3 regions of the Streptomyces sp. NPDC056373 genome follow, and region 1 is predicted to be linked to each of the others. Evidence: riboswitches for the same ligand, from Rfam matches in the RefSeq annotation. Region 1 holds a riboswitch; each other region holds the start of a gene.

The links. Region 1 has a riboswitch for cyclic di-AMP ahead of ACFCXS_RS34385 (M23 family metallopeptidase). Riboswitches for the same ligand answer to the same signal wherever they lie in the genome.
Region 2: another riboswitch for cyclic di-AMP. It lies ahead of ACFCXS_RS02960 (LysM peptidoglycan-binding domain-containing protein); the one in region 1 lies ahead of ACFCXS_RS34385 (M23 family metallopeptidase).
Region 3: another riboswitch for cyclic di-AMP. It lies ahead of ACFCXS_RS15170 (transglycosylase family protein); the one in region 1 lies ahead of ACFCXS_RS34385 (M23 family metallopeptidase).

What each region holds. Positions count from the first base shown of each region.
Region 1 covers NZ_JBHJPX010000021.1:11,728-19,238, reverse strand. The annotation lists gene ACFCXS_RS34395 (pitrilysin family protein) at 1-1,097, shown strand, start outside; gene ACFCXS_RS34390 (M16 family metallopeptidase) at 1,094-2,482, shown strand; cyclic di-AMP (ydaO/yuaA leader) riboswitch at 2,675-2,839, shown strand; gene ACFCXS_RS34385 (M23 family metallopeptidase) at 2,852-3,640, shown strand; gene ACFCXS_RS34380 (GntR family transcriptional regulator) at 3,909-4,604, shown strand; gene ACFCXS_RS34375 (HPr family phosphocarrier protein) at 4,764-5,045, opposite strand; gene ACFCXS_RS34370 (GNAT family N-acetyltransferase) at 5,224-7,511, shown strand, end outside.
Region 2 covers NZ_JBHJPX010000001.1:621,735-629,245, reverse strand. The annotation lists gene ACFCXS_RS02980 (polysaccharide deacetylase family protein) at 1-372, opposite strand, end outside; gene ACFCXS_RS02975 (glycosyltransferase) at 726-2,084, opposite strand; gene ACFCXS_RS02970 (GNAT family N-acetyltransferase) at 2,105-3,175, opposite strand; gene ACFCXS_RS02965 (HAD family hydrolase) at 3,362-4,210, shown strand; gene ACFCXS_RS02960 (LysM peptidoglycan-binding domain-containing protein) at 4,174-4,950, opposite strand; cyclic di-AMP (ydaO/yuaA leader) riboswitch at 4,956-5,131, opposite strand; gene ACFCXS_RS02955 (polyprenyl synthetase family protein) at 5,634-6,644, shown strand; gene ACFCXS_RS02950 (outer membrane lipoprotein carrier protein LolA) at 6,922-7,511, shown strand, end outside.
Region 3 covers NZ_JBHJPX010000006.1:336,435-343,945, reverse strand. The annotation lists gene ACFCXS_RS15200 (hypothetical protein) at 1-456, shown strand, start outside; gene ACFCXS_RS15195 (hypothetical protein) at 534-722, opposite strand; gene ACFCXS_RS15190 (exopolyphosphatase) at 976-1,935, opposite strand; gene ACFCXS_RS15185 (DUF501 domain-containing protein) at 1,932-2,462, opposite strand; gene ACFCXS_RS15180 (septum formation initiator family protein) at 2,515-2,991, opposite strand; gene eno (phosphopyruvate hydratase) at 3,093-4,373, opposite strand; gene ACFCXS_RS15170 (transglycosylase family protein) at 4,636-5,334, opposite strand; cyclic di-AMP (ydaO/yuaA leader) riboswitch at 5,339-5,507, opposite strand; gene ACFCXS_RS15165 (transglycosylase family protein) at 5,736-6,689, opposite strand; gene ACFCXS_RS15160 (cytochrome P450) at 6,810-7,511, opposite strand, start outside.

The sequences.
Region 1 (7,511 bases):
AGGGCGCGGGCGGCTCGCTGAACGGCACGACCAGCTTCGAGCGGACCAACTACTTCGAGACCATGCCCGCCCACGAGCTGGAGCTCGCCCTCTGGCTCGAGGCCGACCGTATGGGCTCGCTGCTGGCCGCGCTCGACGACGAGTCGATGGAGAACCAGCGCGACGTCGTCAAGAACGAGCGCCGCCAGCGCTACGACAACGTCCCGTACGGCACCGCCTTCGAGAAGCTGACCGCCCTCGCCTACCCGGAGGGCCACCCCTACCACCACACCCCGATCGGTTCGATGGCCGACCTGGACGCGGCGACCCTGGAGGACGCGCGCGCGTTCTTCCGCACCTACTACGCGCCGAACAACGCCGTGCTCTCCGTGGTGGGCGACATCGACCCGGAGCAGACCCTGGCCTGGGTCGAGAAGTACTTCGGTTCCATCCCGGGCCACGACGGCAAGCCCGCCCCGCGCGACGGCTCGCTGCCGGAGACGATCGGCGAGCAGCTGCGCGAGGTCGTCGAGGAGGAGGTCCCGGCCCGTGCCCTGATGGCCGCCTACCGGCTGCCGCACGACGGCACGCGCGCGTGCGACGCGGCCGACCTGGCCCTCACCGTCCTCGGCGGCGGTGAGTCCTCCCGCCTGTACAACCGGCTCGTGCGCCGCGACCGTACGGCCGTGGCGGCCGGCTTCGGCCTGCTGCGGCTCGCCGGGGCGCCCTCCCTGGGGTGGCTGGACGTGAAGACGTCCGGTGACGTGGAGGTTCCGGTCATCGAGTCCGCCATCGACGAGGAGCTCGCCCGGTTCGCCGAGGAGGGCCCCACGGCCGAGGAGATGGAGCGCGCCCAGGCCCAGTTGGAGCGCGAGTGGCTGGACCGGCTCGGCACGGTCGCGGGCCGCGCCGACGAACTGTGCCGGTACGCGGTGCTGTTCGGCGACCCGCAGCTCGCCCTGACCGCCGTGCAGCGCGTGCTGGAGATCACGCCGGAGGAGGTCCAGGAGGTCGCCAAGGCCCGCCTGCGGCCCGACAACCGCGCGGTGCTCGTCTATGAGCCGACCGCCCCCGAAGCCCCCGCCGACCAGGACGAGAACGAGGAGGCGGCCCGGTGACCGAGCTCGCCACGATGGACTTCCACCCCCGGCCGCAGGCGGGCGACGCCAAGCCGTGGGCCTTCCCGGCCCCCGAGCGCGGCTCGCTGGACAACGGCCTCACGGTGCTGCGCTGCCACCGCCCCGGCCAGCAGGTCGTCGCCGTGGAGGTGCTGCTCGACGCCCCCCTGGACGCCGAGCCCGCCGGCCTCGACGGTGTGGCCACGATCATGGCCCGGGCCTTCTCCGAGGGCACCGACAAGCACTCCGCCGAGGACTTCGCCGCCGAGCTGGAGCGCGCCGGCGCCACCCTCGACGCGCACGCCGACCACCCCGGCGTCCGGCTCAGCCTGGAGGTGCCGGCCTCCCGGCTCGCCAAGGGACTGGGCCTGGTCGCCGACGCCCTGAGGGCACCCGCGTTCGCCGACAGCGAGGTCGAGCGGCTGGTCGCCAACCGTCTCGACGAGATCCCGCACGAGCTGGCCAACCCGTCCCGCCGCGGGGCCAAGGAGCTCTCCAAGGAGCTGTTCCCGGCGGCCTCGCGCATGTCGCGGCCGCGGCAGGGCACCGAGGAGACCGTCGCCGCCATCGACTCCGCGGCCGTACGCGCCTTCTACGAGAAGCACGTCCGCCCCGCCACGGCCACCGCGGTGGTCGTCGGTGACCTCACCGGCATCGACCTCGACGCCCTGCTCGGGGACACGCTCGGCGCCTGGACGGGCTCCCCGGCCGAGCCGCGTCCCGTGCCGCCGGTGACCGCCGACGACACCGGCCGGGTCGTCATCGTGGACCGCCCCGGAGCCGTCCAGACCCAGCTGCTGATCGGCCGTATCGGCCCGGACCGGCACGACCGCGTGTGGCCCGCGCAGGTGCTCGGCACCTACTGCCTCGGCGGCACCCTCACCTCCCGCCTGGACCGCGTCCTGCGGGAGGAGAAGGGCTACACCTACGGGGTACGGGCGTTCGGCCAGGTCCTCAGGTCCGCCCCCGACGGCACGGGTGCGGCGATGCTCGCCATCAGCGGCTCCGTGGACACGCCCAACACCGGCCCCGCCCTGGAGGACCTCTGGACGGTGCTGCGCACCCTCGCCGCCGAGGGACTCACCGACGCCGAGCGGGACGTCGCCGTGCAGAACCTGGTCGGCGTCGCGCCGCTGAAGTACGAGACGGCGGCGGCCGTCGCGAGCACGCTGGCCGACCAGGTCGAGCAGCACCTGCCCGACGACTACCAAGCCACGCTGTACCGGCAGCTCGCCACCACCGGCACCGTGGAGGCCACCGCAGCGGCCGTCAGCGCCTTCCCGGTGGACCGGCTGGTGACCGTCCTCGTCGGTGACGCGGCGCAGATCAAGGCGCCTGTCGAGGCGCTCGGCATCGGCGAAGTCACCGTCGTCGCCGCCGAGTAACGGCACGCGCGCTCAGGGGCCCTGGATGTCTTCGAAGGCACCAGGGCTCCTTTATGCCCGAATTGGGATGGGAGTTGCCTGTCTGCCCTGTGGGATGCGCTACAAAAGCCGGGATGCGTTTGGGAATTGAAAGTGGCGCCGCTTAGCGTCGTCCGGGCTGTTCGTCAGGCAGTGCGCCGCACCCGCGGCACCGGACAGTCATCGCCGAGTCCCCGTACGGCGCGAGCCAGGGGAGCCGGGGACCCACCGCAGTCCCTGGGGTGAATCGGACGCCCGCGCGTGTCGCGAGGGAGTCCGTAGGAGACCTTCCTGCTCCGAACCCGTCAGCTAACCCGGTAGGCGAGAGGGAAGGAAAGGACCAGCCACCACATGGCGTTCACTCGCGCCACCGGGAAGCACCGACGTCCCAGCAGGATCCAGCGCCGCACCGCCCGCGCGGCGGGTGTCGCGGCCCTCGCCACCACCGGCGTGATCGGCACGGTGGCGGCCCCCGCGGCCTTCGCCGCCGAGCCCAGTGCCGAGCAGACCGGCCTCACCCCCGTCGTCACCATGGGTGACACCGTGGCCCAGCAGATCGACGCCCAGGCCATCGCGCAGCAGCAGGCCGCCGAGGAGGCCGCCGCCAAGCAGAAGGCCGAGGAGGCCGCCCGCAAGCGGGCCGCCGAGGTGGCCGAGAAGGCCAAGGCGGAGGCCGAGAAGGCCCGCGAGGTCGAGGAGCGCGCCGCCCGTGAGGCCGAGCGCAAGCGCCTCAACGCCTTCGTGCCCCCGATCTCCGGCTCGTACGTCTCCACCGGCTACAAGGCGAGCAGCGGTCTGTGGTCCTCCGGCAGCCACACCGGCGTCGACTTCCACGCCGCCACCGGCACCTCCGTCCACGCGGTCGGCAGGGGCGAGGTCGTCGAGGCCGGCTGGGGCGGCTCCTACGGCAACAACATCGTGATCAAGATGGACGACGGCACGTACACGCAGTACGGCCACCTGTCGTCCATCGGCGTCTCGGTCGGCCAGAAGGTCACCCCCGGCCAGCAGATCGGCCTGTCCGGCGCGACCGGCAACGTCACCGGCCCGCACCTGCACTTCGAGGCGCGTACGAGCCCCGACTACGGCTCGGACATCGACCCGGTCGCCTACCTCCGCTCGCACGGCGTCAACGTCTGACCGGAACGCCTCCGCCGTTCCCCGAAGCCCCGGCTCCCCGAGCCGGGGCTTTCGGTGCTTCTCCGGACGCCCCCGGATGTCCCGCCTGGACGTCCGCGGGACGCCCGCCCGATGTCCGCGGGCCCGTTCCGGATCTCCTCGCGTGTCCGCTGTCCAAAAAATATCCCTGGATTCTCGCCTGCCGTCGGAAATTCCGGCTCATTGCAATAGAGTCACGGAAACACGCGCCGCTCGTCGGCGTTTCACGGGGATTAAGCGAGGTCCGGTCATGCGTATTCCCGCGCACTCGGTGTGCACCGCCATCCGGGACGACATCGTCGCGGGTGTCCACGCACGCGGCAGCCGGCTCACCGAGGAACTCCTCGCCCGCCGCTACGGCGTCTCGCGGGTGCCCGTCCGCGAGGCGCTGCGCACGCTGGAGGCCGAGGGCTTCGTGGTGACCCGCCGGCACGCGGGCGCGTGCGTGGCCGAACCCACCGTGCAGGAGGCCGGCGACCTGCTGGAGATGCGGATGCTCCTGGAGCCGCTCGGTGCGGCCCGCGCCGCCCAGCGCCGCACCGAGGCGCATCTGAAGGTCCTGCGCGGCCTGGTCCGGCTGGGCCAGGACCGGGCCCGGCGCGGCAACAGCGACGACCTGCGCTCCCTGGGCGCCTGGTTCCACGAGACGCTGGCCCAGGCCTCCGGCAGCCCGGCCCTGACCTCGATGCTCACCCAGCTCCGCCACAAGATCGCCTGGATGTACGCCGTGGAGGCGCCGCTCAGCCCGGTGGAGTCCTGGGCGGAACACGGCGCGATCGTGGACGCGGTGGCGCGCGGGGACGGCGAACGCGCTCGGGCGGTCACGGCGCTGCACACCGAGCGGGCGACCGGCGCGCACCGCCTGCGCCTGGGCTCCGCCGAGGAACGTGCGGACCGTGTGAGGAACTCGCAACATCCCGTAAACACGGCGAGCCTGCGGCATTAACACGGCAGCCGTATACAAAGAGACGGGAATTCCCGGGGGCTTATTTCCGCTGCCGGAAAGAAGGGAATTTCCACCCCGTGCGGACCGGGAATGGCGAAGGGCCCGCCCGGTGAATTCGGACGAGCCCTTCGCTGTGCGCCGCATCGGGCGCTCAGGACATCAGACGGTCTCGGGGAGTTCCTCGAGACCCTCGGAGACCAGCTTCGCCAGCCGGTCGAGGGCGGCGTCCGCGCCCTCGGCGTCGGAGGCGAGGACGATCTCCTCGCCTCCCTGGGCGCCGAGGCCCAGGACGGCCAGCATCGAGGCCGCGTTGACGGGGTTGCCGTCAGCCTTGGCGATCGTCACCGGGACGCCTGCGGCCGTGGCGGCTCGGACGAAGATGGAGGCGGGGCGGGCGTGGAGGCCCTCGGCCCAGCCGACGTTGACGCGGCGCTCAGCCATGTGTTGCTGCCCTTCGGTGTTCAGGGTTGTCTAGACCAGTTTCCCATAACGTGAAGCCGACCCGGAGCGATCCTCGTGTTCCGCTCCGGGGTGCCGTCGGATCGCGGCCTCGGCCCGACTGACGCCCTCCACAGACTGCCTCGCGCCGTTGTCAGGCGCTAGCCGTACTCTGGGGCCCATGCAGACCTCGCCGGACCGGCACGAGTATCCCGCCCACTGGGAAGCCGACGTGGTGCTGCGCGACGGGGGTACCGCGCGCATCCGGCCCATCACCGTTGATGACGCCGATCGCCTGGTCAGCTTCTATGAGCAGGTCTCCGACGAGTCGAAGTACTACCGCTTCTTCGCGCCGTACCCTCGCCTGTCCGCCAAGGACGTCCACCGCTTCACGCACCACGACTTTGTGGACCGGGTGGGACTCGCGGCCACGGTCGGCGGCGAGTTCATCGCCACCGTACGCTACGACCGGATCGGCGCCGACGGAACACCGGCGTCCGCACCCGCCGACGAGGCCGAGGTCGCCTTCCTCGTCCAGGACGCCCACCAGGGCCGCGGGGTCGCCTCCGCGCTGCTCGAACACATCGGAGCCGTCGCCCGCGAGCGCGGCATCCGCCGTTTCGCCGCCGAGGTGCTGCCCGCCAACACCAAGATGATCAAGGTGTTCACGGACGCCGGCTACACCCAGAAGCGCAGCTTCGAGGACGGTGTCGTCCGTCTGGAGTTCGACCTCGAACCCACCGACCGCTCGCTGGCCGTGCAGTACGCCCGCGAACACCGCGCCGAGGCACGGTCCGTGCAGCGGCTGCTCGCGCCCGGCTCGGTCGCCGTCGTCGGTACCGGCCGCACGCCCGGCGGCGTGGGCCGCAGCGTCCTCGGCAACATCCGGGACGCCGGGTACACCGGCCGCCTCTACGCCGTGAACAAGGCCCTCCCCGAGGATCAGAAGGAGCTCGACGGGGTGCCCGCCCACCGCTCGGTGCGGGACATCGACGGCCCCGTGGACCTCGCCGTCGTCGCCGTCCCGGCCGAGTACGTCCCCGAGGTCGTCACCGAGTGCGGTGAACACGGCGTGCAGGGGCTGGTCGTGGTCTCCGCCGGGTACGCGGAGAGCGGCATCGAGGGGCGAGAGCGCCAGCGCGCCCTCGTGCGGCACGCGCGTACGTACGGCATGCGGATCATCGGCCCGAACGCCTTCGGCATCATCAACACCTCCCCACGGGTACGGCTCAACGCCTCTCTCGCCCCCGAGGTGCCACGCCCCGGCAGGATCGGCCTGTTCGCCCAGTCCGGCGCCATCGGCATCGCCCTGCTGTCCCGGCTGCACCGGCGCGGCGGGGGCGTCACGGGCGTGACGGGCGTCTCCACCTTCGTCTCCTCCGGCAACCGCGCCGACGTCTCCGGCAACGATGTCCTGCAGTACTGGTACGAGGACCCCGACACCGACGTCGTCCTCATGTACCTGGAGTCCATCGGCAATCCCCGCAAGTTCACCCGCCTCGCCCGCCGGACCGCCGCGGCCAAGCCCCTGGTCGTCGTCCAGGGTGCGCGGCACGGCGCCGCCCCCCAGGGGCACGCCGTCCGGGCGACGCGGCTCCCGCACGCGACCGTGTCGGCGCTGTTGCGGCAGGCCGGTGTCATCCGCGTCGACACCATCACCGAGCTGGTGGACGCGGGCCTGCTGCTCGACCGCCAGCCCCTGCCGGCCGGGCCCAGGGTGGCGATCCTCGGCAACTCCGAGTCGCTCGGCCTGCTCACCTACGACGCGTGCCTCGCCGAGGGCCTGCGGCCGCACCCTCCGCAGGACCTGACCACGGCGGCGTCCGCGGCCGACTTCCATGCGGCCCTGACCCGCGCGCTGGCCGACGACCGGTGCGACGCCGTCGTCGTCACCGCCATACCGGCGGTGGGGGAGGGGTCCGTCGGTGACGCCGCTCTCGCGCAGGCCCTGCGCTCGGCATCGGCAGCCGCTCCGGCCAAGCCGGTCCTGGTGGTCCACGTGGAGCTCGGCGGCCTCGCGGAGGCCCTGTCGGCTGCGGCGAGCACGGCACCACAGGCCGCGTCGGACAAACCGCAGCAAAACGCCCCAAGTCCTATGGCTGCAGCGGAACACGTCCCCGCCGCCGAAGCCCCCGAAGACGCCCACCTCATCCCCGCCTACCCCGCCGCGGAGCGCGCCGTCCGCGCCCTCGGCCAGGCCGTCACCTACGCGCAGTGGCGACGCGACGCCGCCGACCCCGGCAGGGTGCCCGAGTACGACGACATCCAGGAGAAGGGCGCCGCAGCACTGATCGGCGGCCTGCTCGCGCGCGGGCAGGGGCTCACGCTCGGCACGGACGCGACCTGCGACCTCCTCGGCCACTACGGCGTCCAGGTCCATCGCGCGCTGCCGGCCCCGACCCCCGACGCCGCCGCCGAGGCCGCCCGCGACCTCGGCTACCCCGTCGCCCTCAAGGCCACCGCCCCGCA
Region 2 (7,511 bases), on a different contig from region 1:
GTGCGTCACGGTGTGGCTGCCGATCTCCATGCCGGAACGTTCCAGCTCCGCGGCGGCGGCCAGACGCATCATCGGGGCGGGCGGCAGCAGACTGCGGCCGCCCGGGGCGATGGCGCCGGTGGTCAGATAGGCGGTGGCGGGCAGCGCGCGTGCGGCCAGGGCCTCGGCCGTGGGACCGGGCAGATCGGCGAAACCGTCGTCGAAGGTGAGCAGCACGGGCCGGGGCGGCAGCGGCGCCCGCCCGGCCAGGTGATCGGCGATCGCGCTGATCGTGACGGGCGTACGACCGCTGCGGACCACGGCGTCGAGATGCGCGGCGAACTGCTTCGGCGTGACCGTGAACTCGGCGATCCAGTCCGGAGGATCGTCCATCACCGAGTGGTACAGGAAGACGGGGAGGGCGGGAGTGCCGTCGGCAGGCGGCGGGGACGCCGGCCGCTCGCCCTCCCGGGGCGGGGACGTCGGCCCTTCGCCTTCGCGCGGCGGGGACGTCGGCCGCTCGCCTTCGCGCGGCGGGGACGTCGGCCCTTCGCCTTCGCGCGGCGGGGACGTCGGCCGCTCGCCTTCGCGCGGCGGGGACGTCGGCCCTTCGCCCTCCCGGGGCGCGTACGTCGGCCGCTCGCCCTCCCTCGGCGGGGATACCGGCCCCTCACCCTCCCGCGCCGGGGATGCCGGCCCCTGGCCGTCCCACGCGCCCCGAGCCGCCCGGCCTCTGCCGTCCGTCTTCATCTCGCCCCCCGGGCCGTCTTCTCACGAGCGGTCGCGCGCAGCACCCGCCGCGCCTTCAGATAGCCGACCGGCCCGTACAGCATTCCCCTGCGCTGCAGCCGCGACAGCCGCCGTGGCCAGGGGTGCGTGCGGGCGTCGTGGTCGCCCGGAGCGCCGGCGCTGTCCGCGCCGTCCGCTCCGTCCGCACCGTTCGTATCGCGTACCGCCGTCAGCGCGCGGGCGTGGGCGAGTCCGCGGGGCAGCCTCGCGAGGAACGCGGGCAGCAGCGCGGGCCGGTTCACGAGCACGGCGGTGAGGTAGGCCGTGAGTCCGGCGCCGTAGCCGTAGGCCTGCGTCTCCAGGTCCCGCCAGGTTTCCCGGTGGTGGTGCCACACCAGGGCGTACGGCGTGTAGCGCAGCCGGTGCCCCTGTGCCAGGACGCGCACGAAGCCGTAGAGGTCGTCGCCGCCCCGGGCCGCCGTCCCGGCCCCGGTGGCCGGGTCGAAACCGCCGACGGAACGCAGCACCGCGGTGCGGAACGCCATGTTCGCGCCCGAGCCGAACCGTCCGGCCGTGAACGGGAACAGCGGCTCGTCGCCCGGCGGGTGCGCCGGGTCGTACGTCCTTGGAGTGAAGCCTTTCGCGAAGCCGCCGTGGCTCTCCAGCAGCACCTGGGCCGGAGTGGTCAGCCGCGCGGGCAGGATCAGCCCGGTGCTGCACCCGAGCCCGGGGTCGGCGGCGAAGGGCCCGGTCAGCTCGGTCAGCCAGCGCGGATCGGCGACCACGTCGTCGTCGGTGAAGGCGACCACCTCGCCGCCGACGGCGTCCAGCCCGGCGTTGTGGGCGGCTGCGAGCCCCGGAACGGGCTCAGAGACGTACCGCACCCGCTCGGCGTACTTCCGCTCGACCAGCTCCCGCGTCTCGCTCGTGACGGGCGCGTTGTCGACCACGACGATCTCGAACCGCGGATGGTCCTGCGCCAGCAGCGAGTCCAGCGCCCGGGCCAGCTGCCCGGCCCGCTCCCGGGTCGCCACGACGACGCTCGTGATCGGAGGCTCCCCGGACCCGCCGACGTCGCCGCTCGTGATCGGCGGCTCCCCGGACCCGCCGACGTCGGCGGGCCCGCATTCCGCCCGGGCCCGCTCCGCCAGTACGGCCCTCGGATCCGCCCCTTCCGGCACCCGCCCGAGCAGCGTCCCCACGGGCCGGCCGCCCCTCCTGACCAGCACGAACACCTCTCCGTGCGTCACGGGCGGACTCCCCGGGCCGGGTCTGAGCACCGCCTCGTCACCGTCGAGGTCCAGCTCGGCGACCTGCACCGCCCCGATGTCCAGGAACCGCCGTATCTCCTCCTGCGCACGCACCGAACGGGCCATGCGCCCACCCCCCTTGTGTGTCAGGTACGACGCAGCCGAGCCGCGCCCTTGAGCGTCCGCGCGGCCAGTGACGCGAGCTGCGGCCTGCTGCGGACGAAGCTGTGCGCGCGGCGGGCCGGCTCACGGCTCAGCCAGTGCAGGGTCGCGCCCACCCCCGGACGGGTCACCGCGCCCTCGTACACGGGCAGTTCGCCCGTCTTCAGCGCGTCCTTGTACTCGGCCGCGCCCCGCCCCAGGTCGAGCGTGCCGATGCCGGCGGCGGCCGCCGCCTCGGCCATGCGCAGATGCAGCACCAGACCCGGCGAGAACTTCGCGAACTCCGGGTCGTAGGACGGGAACCAGCAGGCCAGTACGGAGGCGGAACGCAGTCCGAAGTGCGCGGCGACGGGCCGCTCACCGGCGTACAGCACGGACAGCGTGCCGCTGCACTCCGGTGCCCGGGTCCGGGCCAGCTGCCCGACGAGCCGGGTGATCCACTCCTGGGCGAACCGGTCGCGGCGGCCGGTCCTGCGGTACTGCGCGGACTTCCATTCCATGAGCGTGCGCAGCGCGGCCGGGTCCCGCTCGTCGAACACGAACCGCAGTTCACCGGCCTGCCGGCCCAGCCTGCGCTCCTTGGCCAGGGTCGTCTTCAGGAACTTCGGCGCCTGTGCGCGCAGCACCGACTCGTAGGTCTCGTAGCCCTTCTCCACGTCGATGACGTAGGTGGCGTACTCCTCGGCCGCGTACCGGACGAACAGCCGCTGCTCGGCCTCCAGATTGTCGAAGGCGAAGCTCGACAGCGAGCATGCCTTCAGCAGTTCGCCCGTCTCGACGTCCAGGCCCGGCCGCAGGATCGCGCCCTGTGCGTCCGAGACGCCCAGTCCGATCGCCCTGCCCTGCCCCAACGGGCCCCGCTCATAGGGCAGGAAGCCGGCCGGCTCCGGCCCCTCGTACACCACCGCGATCCGGGCCCCCGGCCGGAACAGGCCGACGGCTTCGGTGAACTCCGGCTCCATGAAAGGGTTGCGCGGTGCCTTCGAGGCGGCGCGCAGCGCACGCCAGCGCTCCCTCTCCCCTTCGCCGAGCTCCCCGGGCCCGGCCACGCGAATGCGCCCACTGTTCAACCCGACCCCCCGATCAAGTCCCCCCTGGACACATGGAAGGTACCGCTCTATGCGGCCTCACGGGTAGGTAGCGGAGCATGTTGTTGCCAACCGGTGCAGAGGCCTTCAACCGGGCAATCGGCGTCCGCCGTGCGATGAAACGAAGGGGCGCGCTGTCCGTATTCTCTGATCATGGCCGCACCCCTCGCATATTCACTCATCGCCACCGATCTGGACGGGACGCTGCTGCGCGGCGACGACACCCTGTCCGACCGGTCCCTCGCCGCGCTCGCGCGGGTGGCGGACGCCGGTGCCCAGCACCTCGTGGTGACGGGCCGGCCGGCGCCGAGAGTGCGGCCGCTCCTGGACGACCTCGGGTGCACGGGGCTCGCGGTGTGCGGGCAGGGCGCGCAGGTGTACGACGCCGGCGCGGACCGGCTGCTGTGGTCCATCACCCTGGACCGGGAGCTGGCGGAGACCGCCCTCGGCAAGATCGAGGCCGAGGTGGGGCAGGTCTACGCGGCGGTCGACCAGGACGGGGTGGACGGGCTCACGCTGATCGAGCCGGGCTATCTGATGCCGCACCCGACCCTGCCCGCGGTCCGGGTCGAGCGGCGCGAGCAGCTGTGGGACGAGCCCATCAGCAAGGTGCTGCTGCGGCACCCCTACCTGACGGACGACGAGTTGGCGGCGACGGCCCGCTCGGTGGTCGGCTCCCTGGCGACGGTGACGATGTCGGGGCCCGGCACGGTCGAGCTCCAGCCGTGCGGGATCACCAAGGCGACGGGCCTGGCGCTGGCCGCCGAGCACCTGGGGCTGCGGCCGGCGGACACCATCGCCTTCGGCGACATGCCCAACGACATCCCGATGTTCGACTGGGCCGGTCACGGCGTCGCGATGGCCAACGCCCACCCCGAACTGAAGGCCGTGGCCGACGAGGTCACCCTGTCGAACGAGGACGACGGCATCGCCGTCGTCCTCGAGCGACTGCTGGGCGGGTCGGCTCAGTACGGGCCGTTGACGTTGTCGATCGAGCCGTAGCGGTCGGCCGCGTAGTTGCAGGCCGCCGTGATGTTGGCGACCGGGTCGTACGGGTCGAAGGAGGTGCCGGGCACGTGGTAGGCGGCGAACGTCGGGTCGATCACCTGGAGCAGGCCCTTGGACGGGGTGCCCGCGGCGGCGTTCGAGTCCCAGTTGTTGATCGCCAGGGGGTTGCCGGACGACTCGCGCATGACGTTGCGGTAGATGCCGTCGTAGGAGCCCGGGATGCCCCGCTGCGCCATGATGTCCAGCGACTCGCGGATCCACCCGTCGAGGTTGTTCGCGTAGGTCTTCGCGGACGCCTGGGTGGCCTGGGCGACGCCGCCGGCGGGCTTCGCGGCCGGCTTGGCGGGGGCGGACGACTGGGTCGCCGTCTTCTTCGGGGCGATCGGCTTGGTGGTCTTCACCTTGAGCTTCAGCCCCGGGTGGATCAGCTTCGGGTTGTCGCCGACGACCGCGCGGTTGTCCTTGTAGAGCTGCTTCCAGCCGCCCGAGACGTCGTACTTGTCCGCGATGCGGGCCAGCGAGTCGCCCTTGACCACGGTGTACGTCAGGGACTTGGCGGGCTGGGCCGCCTGCTTCACGGACTGCGCGACGGGGGCGCTCTGGGGTTCGGCGGCGCTCGCGTGCGTGGCGCCGAGGAGCGGAAGGGTGAGTGCGGCTCCGCCGGTGCCCAGGGCGACGATGCCTCGGGTCAGCGGGTTGGTTCTGGGGCGACGGTGCGTGCCTCGTCCGGCCATGGCGATGTTCCTCTCCGGCGCCTGCGAGGTGAGCTGTCGGGTTCGGGCCGGGAGGTGCCCGGCCGCGTACGGCGCTGTGTGCCGTACGCGGCTTCACCCCGAGCCGTGCCGCTGTGCGGCCCGGCGACTTACCTGGGTCCCCCGCTCCTGCCACGCGTGAGTGAGTCGGTTGATGTGGGGAGTCCGGGCGGCGGCAGGATTAGGCGTCCGCCGGACAGGGCCGGAACGTATGCGAGAGCACATGTCGGGAACAAGCACCTCAGTCACATATTGCGCGGTTGACCTTGGTCGGGGGCGTTTGGGCGGCTTGATCCTTTGCGGTAGCCAAGCCTCAACTGGCTTTCGGGGGAAGGCGGTACGGGCCGGTGCGGAAGCGCGGCGGAAAAGGGGAAGAAGTGATTCAACTCACTGATCACGAGTCTGCGGGGCAATTTCCGCCAAGGGGAATTCAGTGACTCATCACGGCAAATCGTGCATAACTCCCTACCCCCGGGTAGGTCGATAAATATCTGTTCTTATGGGTTGATCGAAAACATAGCGGTCGTGATCGGATACCACCCGGCCTGTAACCACGGGCGCTGGCGGTGATCGAAACGTGACCGGATACGCTGACTCGAGTGAGGGCAGCGACCTATCGACAATCCGCGTAATCACCGGCAGACACAGCAGACAGGAGACCCCTCGTGACCGACGTCGGGCCGTTCGGGCTGAGCGTGCGGGACCAGGCTCTGGAAGCCGACGTCCAGGCCGGATTGACGGCTGTCGAGGAAGGCTTGCTCGAGGCCACCAAGAGTGAGGTGCCCTTCATCACGGAGGCCGCCCAGCATCTGGTGCGGGCCGGTGGCAAGCGGTTCCGCCCGCTGCTCGTGATGCTCTCCGCCCAGTTCGGTGACCGCCACGCGCCCGGGATCGTGCCGTCGGCCGTCGTCGTGGAGCTGACCCACCTCGCCACGCTCTACCACGACGACGTCATGGACGAGGCCGCCGTGCGCCGTGGTGTCGCGAGTGCGAACACCCGCTGGGGCAACTCCGTCGCGGTCCTCACCGGTGACTTCCTCTTCGCCCGCGCCTCCCACATCCTGGCCGACCTCGGCCCGGAGGCCGTCCGGGTGCAGGCCGAGGCGTTCGAGCGTCTGGTGACCGGCCAGATCCTCGAGACGGCCGGGCCGCAGGACGGCCGGGACCCCGTGGAGCACTACCTGGACGTGCTGGGCGGCAAGACCGGTTCGCTCATCGCCGTGTCGTGCCGGTTCGGCGCGATGATGTCCGGCGCCGACGAGACCGTCGTGCACGTGCTGACCCAGTACGGCGAGCGGCTCGGCGTGGCCTTCCAGCTCGCGGACGACGTCCTCGACATCGCCTCCGACTCCCACGAGTCCGGCAAGACCCCCGGCACCGACCTGCGCGAGGGCATCCCCACCCTGCCGGTGCTCCGGCTGCGCGAGCGCGCGGCCCGGCTCGGGCTCGCCGAGGACATCGCCCTGTGCGAGCTGCTCGACTCCGACCTCACCGACGACGACCGGCACACCGAGGCCCTGCGCCTGCTGCGGGCCCACCCCGCGCTGGAGCAGGCCCGGCGGGACACCGTCCGCTACGCCCAGGACGCCCGTTCGGCGCTGGCGCCGCTGCCCGAGTGCACCGCGAAGACGGCACTCCAGGAGCTGTGCGACGCGGTGGTGCACCGGGCCGGCTAGGCCGTCCCCGCCGGCGATCCGGACCCCTGCGACCGGACCCCTGCGACCTCTGCGGCCCCCACGACCCCTACGGGTCGGGGGAGAAGCCGCCCTCTCGTGTCATACCCCAGCAGTACGCGGAGTTGAGCCCGCGGTCTGACGTATCTCCCCGGCCGATTTGGTCAGATGGTGACCACGGAACACACCACTCCTCACCTGTTCGGGTGAGAATGGCGGCTCAGGGACGAGTGCGTGGACGACACGGACAGCCGCCGCCGACCACGGAGGTAGGGCACACATGGCACCGTACGCATCCGACGACAGCACGATCGCCGGAGAGGTCGACGAGCAGCGCTCCGGGCGGCGCAAAGCCGCGCGGTACATCGTCCCGGTCACGGTGATAGGGGTGGCGGCCGCGACGATCGGGCTGGTCCCCGCACTCGCCGACTCCGGTGACCCCGACCTCCCGAAGATCACCGCACAGCAGCTCATCGAGAAGATCGCGAAGTCGGACGTCCAGCAGCTGTCCGGCACGGTGAAGATCAGCACCGACCTCGGCCTGCCGGACCTCGGCGGCCTGGAGTCGGGCCTGCTGTCCGGCGCAGCGGGCCAGGGCGAGGGCGGCTCCTCCGCCGACCCGACGGCCAAACTCACCCAACTGGCCTCCGGCACGCACACCCTGCGCGTCGCTGCCGACGGCCCGGACAAGCAGAAGCTGTCGCTGCTGGAGAACGCCGCCGAGTACAGCGTCATCCACAACGGCAAGGACGTCTGGGGCTACGACAGCAAGTCCAACGAGGTCTACCACGGCACCGCCTCCGAGGGCCCGGAGCGCGGCAAGGACCAGCAGCCGCCGGCCACGCCGAAGGACTTCGCCGAGGAGGCCCT
Region 3 (7,511 bases), on a different contig from region 1:
GCAGTGCCCGGCCCGGGCTTCGTCGCCGGCTGCACCGTGTCGACGTGGCTGCACCGCGGCGCCCTCGCCGAACCCATTGCACACGTACTGATCGGCCACGCGCCCCCGCGGCGCCCGCACGAGGATGCCCTATCGGTCGAGCTCGGCCTACTGGGCATGGTCGACGCGATGCGCTTACGGCCGGCCGCCGAGCGCGTGCCGTATGTCGGTGCCCGCCTGATCATGCGCGGCCCGTACGTCGCCCTCGACTACGGGCACCCCAAGTTCGTCATGCGACTACCGGCCCCCGGGCAGGAGTGGCGCGCCCACGTCAACACGGGCGGGCAAGTGTGCCTGACGATCGTTCTCGACTCCATACCGCCCGGCGCGGGCCCCGACGCTATCGACGCGCACCTCGAGCGCGTCGTCGCCATCGGCCGCGCGTACATGGGCGCAACAGACCTCCGGCACCGGTGATGGTTGAGGAGTCGGGCGAGGCCGTAGAACTGCCCATGCCGCCGCCGTTCATGTGGGGGTGCCAGGAGTGCACGTGGTTACTGCTCCGGCTCGGCCAGATGTGGGACGACCCTGCGGGGTGCTTCTGGGAACAGTTGCAGGTAGCGCGACACGTCGCCGCGGCGCACCCTGCGGAGGTACCGGCGCAGCACCTCGAGGGCTGCGAGCTGTGCCCGACGTACGCCGGCCGGCAGGACGACGACGCGGCCGGAGTGTGGGCGCAGCATCGCGCACGGGACCTGTTCATGCCGTCCTCAATCGCCCGCCTGTTGTGAGCCGCCCGTGACGCACGCTCGCCGGCGCGTGCGTCCTCCCTCCCCGCTACACCGGTAGCGGGAAGGGCCCGCCGCCGCCACCCTCCCCCGAGTGGCGCGCTGGGCCGAACGGCCCCGGTACCTACCGCGAGGTACCGGGGCCGTTCCATGCCGAGAGGGCCCGCCCCAGTGCCGGGGCGGGCCCTCTTTTGCGCGTTGTCGCAGGTCACGGCCATTGATCATCTGAGGCGCAACTGTGAGCTATTCCATCGAGGATGTCGTGCTCGCTCACCACGACCTCCCGCGCGCCGATCCGCTCCATGATCGACAGGAGCACGAGGGCGCCCGCCCCGATCACGTCGACCCGGCCCGGATGCATGGAGGGCACGGCCGCGCGCTCGGCGTGGGTGGAGCGCAGCAGCCACTCGGCGATCTCGCGGACCTTCTCGTAGGAGACGCGGGAGTGGTGGATGGCCTCGGAGTCGTACTCCGGCAGCTCCTGCGCGATCGCCGACACGGTCGTCACGGAGCCGGCCAGGCCCACCAGCGTGCGCGCCTCGCGCAGCGGGACCGTCCGCTCGGCGAGGTCGAGCGCGGCCTCGATGTCGGCCCGCATCGCCGCGATCTGCTCCTGCGAGGGCGGGTCGCTCACGACCCCGTCCCGGACCAGGTGCCGCTCGGTCATGCGGACACAGCCGACGTCCACGGAGCGGGCCGCCCGGACCCGGTCGTCGCCCACGACGAACTCGGTCGAGCCGCCGCCGATGTCCACGACCAGGTAGGGCCTGAGCAGGTGGTCGCTCCCGGCGAGCTCCTTGGTGGCGCCGGTGAAGGAGAACTCGGCCTCCTGGTCACCGGTGATCACCTCGGGCTCGACGCCCAGGATGTCCAGCACACCGCGCACGAACTCGTCCCGGTTCTCGGCGTCCCGGGAGGCGGACGTCGCCACGAACCGCAGCCGCTCCGCTCCGTGCTCCTTGATGATCGCGGCGTACTCACGGCACGCCGCGAAGGTCCGCTGAAGTGCCTCGGGGGCGAGCCGGCCGGTGCGGTCGACGCCCTGCCCGAGTCGCACGATGGTCATCCGGCGGTCCAGGTCGACCAGCTCACCGGTGGCCGGGTCGGCGTCGGCGACCAGGAGCCGGATGGAGTTCGTACCGCAGTCCACGGCGGCGACACGGGTCACTGGGCGTCCTCCTCGGCGGTCGTCACACAGGCGCCCTTGCGCCACCACTCGGGCAGCAGGGCCAGAGCCTCGTCGCCCAGCGGGTTCACGCCGGGTCCCGCGGCCAGCGAGTGGGCCACCAGGACGTGCAGGCACTTCACCCGGTCCGGCATGCCGCCCGCGCTCGGGAAGTTCTTCAGCTCCTCGATCTCGTCACGGCGCCGGATGTAGTCCTCGTGCGCGGCCCGGTACGCCGCCGCCAGCTCCGGGTCCGAGGCCAGCCGCTCGGTCATCTCCTTCATCACGCCGTTGGCCTCCAGCGTGCCGATGGCCGAGTTCGCCTTCGGGCACGTCAGGTAGTACAGCGTGGGGAACGGCGTGCCGTCCGGCAGCCGCGGGGCCGTCTCGACGACGTCGGGCTGTCCGCACGGGCAGCGGTGCGCGATCGCGCGCAGGCCGCGCGGGGGCCGACCGAGCTGCTGCTTGAAGGCCTCGACGTCGGCGTCGGTCGGCTCGGTGCGCGGGGTGGTCGGCGGGGGCGTTTCCATGACTGTCTTCAGGCTGTCTTTCTCTGGGTTCAGGTCACTGGCTGGGGCTGGGTCACCGGTCGGCGGCGTCGGCCTTGTCGACCCCGTCCCAGACGTTCGAGTACCAGGGGCGGTCGGCCGCCCCCAGGTCGGTGCGCGACTGCTTCGCCGCGTGCGGGTCGACGACGATGAAACCCGTCTCCCCCGGCATCACGTAGTGCAACCGCTGCCGGATCTGCTGCTCGGCGTACGCGTCGTCCTGCCAGCGCGCCTTCAGGTCGCGCAGCCGTTCGACGCGCTCGCGGGCCTGCTGCTGCTCACGCCGGAGGTCGTCGATCTCCGCGCGCTGTGAGACGTACTCCCGCATCGGGTAGGCCAGGGCCACGATCAGCGAGCACATCACCAGGGCGAGCAGGGCGGCCCGGCCGGTGAGCCGCGAGCGGCGGGCCTGGCGCCTGGTCTGGGAGCGGTAGACCCGGGCCGCGGTCTGCTCGCCGAGCAACCGGATCCTGGTCGCGGTGGAGAACCGGTCCCGGTCCTTCACGGCCATCTGTCCGCCTCCCGCTCCACCGTCATACGCGCGTACGTCCCCGGACACGGTACGGGACCGAGTACGGGGACGTACGTACGACGCTGCTACTTGGGCGTGGGTCAGCCCTTGAAGCGCGGGAAGGCGCTGCGGCCGGCGTACACCGCGGCGTCGTCGAGGATCTCCTCGATGCGCAGCAGCTGGTTGTACTTGGCGACGCGCTCGGAGCGGGCCGGGGCGCCGGTCTTGATCTGGCCGCAGTTGGTGGCGACGGCCAGGTCGGCGATGGTGACGTCCTCGGTCTCGCCGGAGCGGTGGGACATCATGCACTTGAAGCCGTTGCGCTGGGCCAGCTCGACGGCGTCCAGGGTCTCGGTGAGCGAACCGATCTGGTTGACCTTGACCAGGAGCGCGTTGGCCGCGCCCTCCTCGATGCCGCGGGCGAGGCGCTCGGGGTTGGTGACGAACAGGTCGTCGCCGACGAGCTGGACCTTGTCACCGAGCTTGTCGGTGATGGTCTTCCAGCCCTCCCAGTCGTCCTCGAACAGCGGGTCCTCGATGGAGACGAGCGGGTACGCGTCGACGAGCTCCGCGTAGTACTCGGTCATCTCGGCGGCCGAGCGGCCCTTGCCCTCGAAGGTGTAGACGCCGTCCTTGTAGAACTCGGAGGCGGCGACGTCGAGCGCGAGGGCGATCTGCTCGCCGGGGGTGTAGCCGGCCTCCTTGATCGCCTCGAGGATGAGGTCGAGGGCCTCGCGGTTGGAGCCGAGGTCCGGGGCGAAGCCGCCCTCGTCGCCGAGGCCGGTGGCCAGGCCCTTGCTCTTCAGGACCTTCTTCAGGGTGTGGTAGACCTCGGCGCCCCAGCGCAGGGCCTCGGAGAAGGACTCCGCGCCGATCGGGGCGATCATGAACTCCTGGATGTCCACGTTGGAGTCGGCGTGCGAGCCGCCGTTCAGGATGTTCATCATCGGCACCGGCAGCAGGTGCGCGTTGGGGCCGCCCAGGTAGCGGAAGAGGGGGAGGTCGCTGGCCTCGGAGGCGGCGTGGGCCACGGCGAGGGAGACGCCGAGGATGGCGTTGGCGCCGAGCGAGCCCTTGTTGTCGGTGGCGTCCAGGTCGAACATGGCCTGGTCGATCAGGCGCTGCTCGGTGGCGTCGTAGCCGACCAGCTCCGGGCCGATCTGCTCGATGACCGCGAGCACGGCCTTCTCCACACCCTTGCCGAGGTAGCGGTTCGAGTCGCCGTCGCGGAGCTCGATGGCCTCGAAGGCGCCCGTGGAGGCGCCGGACGGGACGGCGGCACGACCGGTGCTGCCGTCGTCGAGGCCGACCTCGACCTCGACCGTGGGGTTGCCTCGGGAGTCCAGGATTTCCCGGGCTACGACGACGTCGATGGACGGCACGAGCATCTCCTTCTTCATGTGACGCGGTGACGCGGGTCGCGCGGACCCTGCGAGGTGCGGGCCCGGTGGCTCGCGACATGAGCCTAACCGGCTCCGGGCGATCGGCCACCGGGTCGCCCACCCCATGGACAGAACCGAGAGTAAATTGTTTCTGAACGGAACAAAGCCGGTCGCCGAAAAAACCCCGCCCCGGCGCGTACGGGGGATGACGCACCGGGGCGGGGAGCACGGGGACCCTGGGCGGGTCCGGGTGGGCCGCTGCTTACTTCAGGTGCAGCTGCTGGCCCGGGTAGATGAGGTTGGCATCGTCGACGATGTCCTTGTTCAGCTCGAAGAGCTTCTCCCAGCCGCCCTTGACCTTCTTGTCCGCGGCGATCGAGCTGAGGGTGTCACCCTTGACGACCTTGTACTCGCCGTCGCCCTTCTTGACCTTCTTGCCGGTCGGGGTGGTGACGGTCTTCTTGGCCGCCGGGCGCTCGTCGGAGCGGGAGGCCGGCTGCTGCTCGGTCTGACGGGACTCGGTGCTCTGCTGGCTCTGCTGGCTCTGCGAGGAGCTGCCGGAGTCGCTCGAGGAGCCGCCGCCGGTGGAGGCGCCGGACAGGCCCTTGCCGCAGACCGGCCAGGCGCCCTTGCCCTGGCTCGCCAGGACCTTCTCGGCGACCTGGATCTGCTGGTCCTTGCCGGCCTTGTCGGCGGTGGAGGCGTACTGGGTGCCGCCGTACGCGGCCCAGGTGGAGGCGGAGAACTGCAGACCGCCGTAGTAGCCGTTGCCGGTGTTGATGGACCAGTCGCCGCCGGACTCGCACTGGGCGACCGTGTCCCACTCGGAGGTGGTGGCGGCGGAGGCGTTGCCGGCCGCCATCAGCGGGGCGGCGACGGCGACACCGGCGACACCGGCGAGCGCGGCGGCGCGGGTGGCCTTGGACGGACGACGGTGCTTGCCCTTGCCGGAAAACAGCATGGATGGATCCCCTCACCGACGCCTGCGAGGTGAGCTGTCGGGTTCGGGCCGGTTGAGTTGCCCGGCCGCGTCCCTGAAACGGGACGCGGCTTCACCCCAAGCCCTTCCGGCACAACCGGCCGGTCGGGCACCTACCTTGGGTCCCCCGCTCCTGCCTACGGCGCTTGACGCGACGACTGTTCCCGTACGGCCGCTGGCAGGATTCGGCGTTGCGGCAGCCGGGGCTCGCGGTGGCGAGCGGTCACGACCGTAGACACGTGATCCGGAGAATTTCAAAGACGATCAGGGCTTCTGAGATCTATCTCTCACGGGCCCCAAACGGGACATCAGCCACGAAACAGGGCGCGAACTCACCCGGTTTCGGGGTGAGTTCGACCGCCGTTTCCGCACTGCCCGAACAGCTACTTCTCGTCCGCTTCGCCCTCGACCGTGAGCGTCTGACCGGGGAGGATGAGGTTCGGGTCGGCGCCGACCTCCTTCTCGTTGCCCTCGTAGAGCGCGTGCCATCCGCCGCTGACCCGAAGGGCGTCGGCGATGGACCAGAGGCTGTCGCCGATGCCCACGATGTAGGCGCCTTCGGAATCGCCGGAACTCTCCTCGGCGGGCGCGGAGTGACGCCCCGTCGCCTTCCCCTCGGGGCCACCGTCGGACGCGCCGGTCTCGTCGGCACTGGGGCCGCGGTGGCGGCCGGAACCGGTGTCGCCCGGCCGCGAGGAGTCGTCGCCCTGCCGGGCGCTGTCGGCCTTGTCGCTCTTCGAGGCGCCCGACGAGGAGTCGTCGGACTGCTGCTTCTGCGACGAACCAGTGGGTTCGGTCGACTTGTCCGGCTTGGCGGTTTCGTCCTTCGAGGCCGACGCGTCAGGCGATGACGAGGGAGAGGAGGAAGGGCCGTCCGAGGGGGACGAACCGAGCGAGTCGAGCAGGCCGGGCGAGTCGACCTCGCCGGACGAGTCGGACGCCCCGGACGAGTCCGACCCCTTGCCCTGCTCGAGGCCGGAGAGCAGTCCGCAGGTGCGCCAAGCGCCCACGCCCTGGTCGGCGAGGATTCTCTCGGCCACGGCTATCTGCTGGGAGCGGCTGGCCAGGTCGGCACTCGCGGCGTAGTCCAGACCGCCGTGACTCTCCCAGTCCTCCTGGGACAACTGCAGGCCGCCGTAGTAGCCGTTGCCGCTGTTCTCGCTCCATGCGCCGCCGGTCTCGCAGTCCGCGACCCGGTCCCAGGTCGTGCCGTCGGCCGCACTGGCGCCGGAGGCCCCGAGGAGGGGGATCGCGATGGCGGAGCCGGTCACTCCGGCCGCGACGAGGAGAGCCGGAGCCTGGCGGGGGCGACGGTGCCGACCGTTCCCGGAGAGCATACGGAGACCTTTCACGCGACAGCAGTGACCGACGCGGCGTGAATCCCTCCGCGTTGATGGGTGAACGTATCGGCAGACGATCACTTGTCACAAGTTCATGCCGCGCAGATCACGTGAAGATCACAGGTCTGATGTTTCGTCACCTTCAGCGGGGGCTACCGGAGCGAACTCCACCGGCAGTGTGCGCAGCCCCCGCATGATGAGGCCGCCGCGCCATCTCAGCTCGGCCGGATCCGCGGCCAGCCGGAGGTCCGGGAGGCGGGTCAGCAGGGTGGAGAGGGCGGTCTGGCCCTCCAGGCGGGCGAGCGGGGCGCCGAGGCAGTAGTGGATGCCGTGGCCGTATCCGAGGTGCTGGTTGTCGAGGCGGGAGAGGTCCAGTACGTCCGGATCGGCGAACCGCTCCGGGTCCCGGTCCGCGGCGGCCAGCACGACGAGGACGGGGTCACCCGCCTCGATGTGCTGCCCGCCGAGGGTGAGCGGCTGCGTGGCGAAACGCCAGGTGGCGAGTTCGACGGGGCCGTCGAAGCGGAGGAGTTCCTCGACGCCGGTCTCCAGGAGGCCGCTCTCCCCGGCGGCGAGGGACGCCTGGAGCCGGGCACGCTGCCCGGGGTGGGTGAGCAGCGCGTAGGTGCCGTTCCCTATGAGGTTGACGGTTGTCTCGAAACCGGCGAACAGCAGGATGAAGGCCATGGCCGCCGCCTCGTTCTCGGTGAGGTGCTCGCCGTGGTCGGAGGCGCGGATCAGACCGGAGATGAGGTCCTCACCGGGGGCGGGTTCGGCGGGCAGCGCCTCACGCTTGCGGTGGATGAGGTCGGCGAGGTA